DNA from 2 places in the Paenibacillus sp. FSL P2-0121 genome. Region 1 is predicted to be linked to the other one. Evidence: riboswitches for the same ligand, from Rfam matches in the RefSeq annotation. Region 1 holds a riboswitch; the other holds the start of a gene.

The links. A riboswitch is a leader RNA that binds a small molecule or an ion and turns the genes downstream of it on or off. The one in region 1 is predicted to bind glycine.
Region 2: another riboswitch for glycine. It lies ahead of gcvT (glycine cleavage system aminomethyltransferase GcvT); the one in region 1 lies ahead of MKY54_RS30330 (amino acid permease).

What each region holds. Positions count from the first base shown of each region.
Region 1 covers NZ_CP150245.1:6,867,890-6,871,318, reverse strand. The annotation lists gene MKY54_RS30340 (carbohydrate ABC transporter permease) at 1-158, opposite strand, end outside; gene MKY54_RS30335 (ABC transporter permease subunit) at 171-1,109, opposite strand; glycine riboswitch at 1,461-1,543, shown strand; gene MKY54_RS30330 (amino acid permease) at 1,691-3,103, shown strand; gene MKY54_RS30325 (metallophosphoesterase) at 3,269-3,429, opposite strand, start outside.
Region 2 covers NZ_CP150245.1:6,425,168-6,428,596, forward strand. The annotation lists gene MKY54_RS28450 (flagellar motor protein MotB) at 1-604, shown strand, start outside; gene gcvH (glycine cleavage system protein GcvH) at 1,033-1,425, opposite strand; glycine riboswitch at 1,652-1,750, shown strand; gene gcvT (glycine cleavage system aminomethyltransferase GcvT) at 1,937-3,049, shown strand; gene gcvPA (aminomethyl-transferring glycine dehydrogenase subunit GcvPA) at 3,156-3,429, shown strand, end outside.

The DNA of each region.
Region 1 (3,429 bases):
CGTGGAATAATCGAAAAACCTTGCATAGTGATCGCCATTTCATCAGACAGTGAACCGGAAATCGCTAAAACAATCGGGAACAAGCAGAATAGTGCAAATATTGCTGAGCAGACATAAAAGGCTATATTAGTTAACTTATCAGCATTTGATCGTTTCAAATAGACACCCCCTTAAAATAATGTGGAATCTTTGTCGTACCAGCTTGTAATCTTGTTAGCGATAATAACAAGGAAGAAGCCAAAAACAGATTGATATAACGAAATCGCCGACGCAAACGCCATCTCACCATTTCTTACGCCGCTGCGATAAACAAATACATCGATCAGATCCGTGAAGGGTAACAAAATCGGGTTCATATTCGTCAAGCCGATAATCATATTTAGGTTACCGCGCAGCATATTGCCGACCGATAATAGAAACAAAATAATGATGGTCGGTTTAAGCATAGGAATTGTAATTTTAAAAATTTGCTGAAGTTTACTGGCGCCATCTACCTCGGCGGCTTCATACATGGAGGAATCAAAGCCAGTCAACACACCAAAATAAATAATGGAGTTATAACCTGTACTTTGCCAAATCACCACAATGACCAGAATCGGAATCCAAATCCACGGCGTAGCATAAAAATCATAAGTTGAACCGGTGATGCTTTTAATAATCTGATTTAGAAAGCCTGTTTCATTATTCAAAATTGCATTTAGAATGGAGCCAATAACCATCCAAGACATAAAAAACGGAAAAAACATAATGCTTTGATTAACTTTGACGAATCGGCGACTAGAAATTTCATTGAGCATAATAGCAATCGCTACCGCGAAGATGGTGCCAAATACAAAAAATAAAATATTGAACATTATCGTATTAAATGTCGCCCGCATTGCAGTATCAAAATTGTTAAAGAAAAATTGAAAGTTTTTAAAGATGGGATCTGCCCATGGGCTGTTAAAAATACCTCCGTCAAAGCGATATTCCTTAAACACTAAAATCGACCCTGCCATTGGCAAGTAGGAAAAGGCCAACAGCGCTAATATGCCGGGCAGTGCCATCATATAAAGAAGCCCGTCTTTTTTGAGTGCGCTCATAAACCTATTGCTTGTTTTTTGTCTCAAATAAATTCCCCCTCACTTAGTTGCCATGCATAACAAGCTGCCTGTACTCCTCTAATAAAACGCTTTCAAAAGCTAAATGAAATACGTACTCCAAATAGTAATCTTTTGGGCCTTAAAGTAAATCGCAATTAGAGGAGAAGCTTTTAAAAACGAGCATTTTACCCTCGTTTAGGCTATTAATTTCTCGCATTTTTATTAAAAATCCGTATTATGTGTTTAAATCCAGCGGTAATTAATGTTATTGACAAAATATTTGACAATGATTAGTATTGAAAAATATTAAAAATGAAGTTAGCGGCATAACAATTAAATAATTCGCAAGCTATGATTGCTATGGATCACACTATAGCAGGAGCAGCTTCTGGAGAGACCGTGGGGGATTCCCCCGGCGCCGAAGGGTTCACAATCTCAGGCAAAAGGACAGAAGAGTACTAGATAATTCATTTGTTATTCTGATCATCGTCAGAGTAAAGGAATGTATTTTATTTATTATTCTTAGACCTAAGAGATTGGAGCGTATCCAATCTCTTTTTTGTTATCATTTTTACTTGTACATTTTTTCACATAAGGGGGAGTTTGAAATGGCAGTACAAGAATTAAAGAGAGATTTAGAGAATCGGCATGTTCAGCTCATTGCGATTGGTGGAACCATCGGTACCGGATTATTTTTAGGATCAGGTAAAGCTATACAGCTGGCAGGACCATCCATCATTTTTGCTTATTTAATCGTGGGTATCGCTATTTTTTTTGTGATGAGGGCATTAGGAGAACTTCTGTTGTCTAAAGCAGGTTATCAATCTTTTACAGACATTGCCGAAGACTATCTTGGACCGCGGGCGGCGTTTGTAACCGGATGGACCTATTGGTTTTGTTGGATCATGACGGCTATGGCCGATATTATAGCTGTTGGGGTCTATGTACAATATTGGTTTGATATCCCGCAATGGATACCCGCAGTCATTTGTTTGATTATTTTATTAGGGCTCAATTTATTAACGGTAAAAAGCTTTGGCGAATTGGAATTTTGGTTTGCTTTAATTAAGGTAATCACTATTCTCGCATTGATTGCTATCGGGGTAGTCTTACTGGTGATTGGATTCAAAACAACTACCGGAACGGTTGCGCTCAGTAATATTTGGGCACATGGGGGAGTATTTCCAAACGGGATTTCAGGGTTCCTGCTTTCATTTCAAATGGTTGTGTTTGCTTTTGTGGGTGTGGAATTGGTAGGCGTATCGGCAGCAGAGACCTCCAATCCAGAAAAAACTATCCCATCGGCGATTAATAAAATACCTTTACGAATTCTATTTTTCTACGTGGGTGCTATTATTGCCTTATTATGCATCAACGCTTGGACAGAACTAAACCCGGCAGAAAGTCCTTTTGTTAAAACATTTAGTTTAGTGGGGATTCCGATTGCCGCGGGGGTTATTAACTTCGTTGTATTAACTTCAGCTGCGTCCGCTTGTAATAGCGGGATGTTCTCAACAAGCCGGATTCTATACAATTTAAGCAGAAATGACCAGGCTCCAGCCAACTTTGCAAAGCTTAATAAAAATCATGTACCAAGTAATGCTTTATTCATATCCACGCTTGTCTTATCTGTAGGCGCTTTGTTGAGTAAGCTGATTCCGGAGACGGCTTTTGGCATCGTGACAACAATTAGTGCCATTTGTTTCATCTGGGTTTGGGGCGTCGTTCTAATTTGCCATTTGCGATATAAAAAGACGAAGCCGGAATTGCAGGCCAAATCAAAATTCAAAGCACCGTTTACACCCTTTGTGAATTATGTTGTTCTAGCTTTGTTTGCAATCATACTCATAATTATGCTATTTGCTGATGAAACTCGTCCGGCCTTATTGTTGACGCCTTTATGGTTTATATTATTATTTGTTTTGTATTCGATAAATAGAAGAAAGAGGGAAAGAATAACGCCTGATCCAAGAGCACGTCTCGAAGGTATTCGGACTAACACGGAGATCCGGCATGATTAGTCGATGAGGGTGCTTGCTGATATTACAGTTGGATAGGCAGACATAGAAATCCACCACCGCATACGGTGGTGGATTTTCTCATTAATGTGGTCGATGCTCTTTTTCGAACTTATGTATGCTATCGGGATATTCTTCCATATTTTTTAATCAGTCTAAAATTATCGTCTATTTAAAATCAACTTTGATTTGTGCTATCTCACTATTCGTGCCAATTCGTAATGGCGGTCCCCAAGTCCCTGCACCAGATGTAACGATGACGTGAGGGCTGTTAGGATTCTTCTGATAGTGGCCATAATCTACTGTAAACATAGCATTGGTGATCAGAT
Region 2 (3,429 bases), 440 kb from region 1:
TGGAAAGACCCCTGACAACAAACCAGAGAGTACAGATGGGAATGCGAACGCAACTGCAAAACCAAATGACGGTTCTGATGAACAAACGGAGAATGAAACACCTTCAGCACGGGAGTTGGCTTTTCGAGAACAAGAGGCGAAGCTTGCTGAGTTAATGGGTGTGATCACCCACTATGTGGAGGAGAATAATCTCGGTGAACAAATATTTGTAGCCGACAAACCGCAGGGCATAGAAATCACGCTCAGCGACCGTTTTCTTTTTGATGTGGGTAAAGCAGATGTGAAGTCACCAGCCCTTCCTGCTCTTCAGCAGTTGTCTGGCTTATTCAAAGATATCGGAGCAACGATCAGCATTGAAGGACATACGGATAATACACCAGTGTCATCAGCTTCACGTTATAACGACAATTGGGAGCTATCGGGTGCTCGTGCGCTTTCTGTGCTGCGCTTTTTCTTAGATAATGAAGGACTGAACCCGGACACTTTTCAATATGCAGGTTATGCCGATACCCGACCAACAGCAGATAATACTACGGTAGCAGGCAAACAGAAAAATCGACGCGTAGAGATCATTGTACTTCGACAGCTTCAAGAGGTGGAATAAAATATAGTTGCTTGCGCTCAGAGCTAAGTTCGGCGGCAGGGGCCTTTGCAATTACCACATTGAGCTTACAAGGGGCTTCATCCAATTTAATTAGGGAAAACCTCCCTGATTATTCACCTATTATCGTATCCAATCGCGGAATGAGGGAATTTCCCCCTGATTATTACTCTTTTTAGTCTGAAATAGTGGTTTTACCGAGATGATTAGGGAGGAATTTCCTAAAACCCTAACTCTCACGCTATAATCGTCTAAAATGAGGGAGGTTTTCCCTAATTCCATACTCCACTAGACCCTCAAACCACTCGATTGGGTTTACGAATACTCGCACAATCCACATAAGAAACACAAACAGAAAGTCCCCGAATCACAGAAACTTGCTGCTAAAAATATCACACTTGATCAGACTATTTTCCGTCCCCGATTTCCAATTATTCAGCAACTAACGCGCTATAACCAGCTGCATCTAACAGACCTTTTACAGCATCAGCATACTCTCCATCAACTTCAATCTCAAAAATCCAACCCCCGCCATACGGCTGATCATTGATAAGCTCCGGACTAGCTTCTAATCCATCATTCACCTTGGTAACCGTCCCAGAGACGGGCGAATACAACTCCGATACCGTCTTAACGGATTCGATACTGCCTACGCTGTCACCGGCCGAAATGGTCGATCCTACCTCAGGAAACTCAACAAATACGATGTCGCCTAATAAATGCTGAGCATGGTCCGTAATCCCAACACGTACTACTCGCCCTTCTACTTGCTGTGCCCATTCATGCTCTTCGCTGTAAAGAAGGTTGTCTAATACTTCACTCATTTCAAGCCGCCTCATTTCCAATTTGGAGTTCTAAATTTAGTTATAGCCTAAGTTATCCCGGCTCACAATGTCAATATTACTAACAGGAAATTTAAATTTGTCATTTTTTCGACGTTTTCTTGTTGACAGCGCCCGACTATACCCGTTTAATGGAGACATACAAGAAGAAATGACGTTGTCGTCTTTTTATAGACAATAACCGTTTCTCGAAGAAATATAATTGCGGATGATGGCATAGGGAGAGACTGTCTCACTTGAAGACGGCGCCGAAGGAGTAAGCCCTAACAGGGGTGAATCTCTCAGGCAAAAGGACCTTTGTCGGACGTATCTCTGGAGAGCATCAGACGCAAGGCTAGATGCGTCAGATCACCAACGGGGAAACCTGCAAGCTAGTTACGGCAGGGTAACTCTCAGGTACAAAGGACAGAGCAGAAAGCGATTTGTGCATTTATGCATGATTGCTTCTGCCTGTCCTTTTTTCGTATGTAATCAGATCAAGGGGAGTGACGACATGGATGCTTTGAGAAGAACACCTTTTTATGATCTCTATTCCGCTTATGCGGAGTCCAGGTGCATTGACTTCGGTGGCTGGGAGCTGCCAGTACAGTTTACAGGTATCGTGAAAGAGCACGAAGCCGTTCGCCAGCAGGCTGGGCTGTTCGATGTCTCGCATATGGGTGAATTCATGGTGATTGGGAGCGGTGCAGAAGACTTTTTGCAAAAAATGACAACCAATGATGTCAGCCGCCTCACAGATGGTGCGGCGCAATATACGCTGCTCTGTTATCCAAATGGCGGAGTTGTCGACGACCTACTCGTGTATCGCCTAAGCGAAGGGCATTATATGCTCGTCGTTAATGCCTCCAACATCGACAAAGACTTCCAATGGCTGCAAGAGCATTTGACCTCTGAATTCGGCGAAGTCACGCTCACTAATGTCTCTGACGAGACGCTTTTGCTCGCCTTGCAGGGTCCTCTGGCAGAGACCATTCTCGCGGAAGTTACTGATGCTCCTATTTCAGCACTCAAGCCTTTCCATTTCATCGAACGCGCTACCGTTTGCGGTGTAGAGGTACTTATCTCCCGTACGGGTTATACCGGTGAAGATGGCTTCGAGATCTACGCTCCGCAGGAAGGTGCAGAAACGTTATGGAACGGACTGCTTGCAGCAGGCGCGCCCCACGGATTAACACCTGCTGGACTGGGTGCACGGGATACCCTGCGTTTTGAGGCAAAATTACCACTGTACGGTCAGGAGCTATCTGCTGATATCACCCCGCTTGAAGCAGGAGTACAGTTCTTCGTGAAGCTGGACAAAATAGACTTTATCGGACGCGATGCACTAATACAGCAAAAAGAAGCTGGCATTCCCCGTCGCCTTGTCGGCCTAGAAATGATTGATCGAGGCATTCCACGCTCCCATTATCCTGTCTGGGCAGATGGGGTTAAGATTGGTGAGGTCACAACCGGAACACAGTCCCCTACGCTGAAACGTAACCTGGGGTTGGCTTTGATTGATACTGCTTACAGTGAAATAGGCACAGAGGTTTACGTAGAGATACGCGGTAAGCAGCTTAAGGCTGTAGTGATTAAGGCCCCTTTTTACAAGTATAAACGCCTTTAGCGTCCATATAAGGACGGTGAGCTTTTAAGCGAGAAATAGAAGGATAAAGTATAGCGTCAAAATTGTACTTTCTTATATTTTAAAAAAGCCAAGGAGTGAAACCTTAATGAAGCACCGTTATCTGCCCATGACAGAACAGGACCGCGTAGAGATGATGGAGGCCGTCGGGATTCAGTCTATAGATGAGCTGTTCTCCGATATTCCTGAAGCGGTACGTTACCAAGGCACTATGCCGATGTCTGAACCACTCGATGAATACGCCCTGCTGCGCCACATGAAAGGTTTGGCTGACCAAAATGCCGACTTTGATTCTCACGCCAGCTTCCTCGGTGCCGGATTATACGATCATCACATCCCTGTGGTCATCAACCATGTCATTT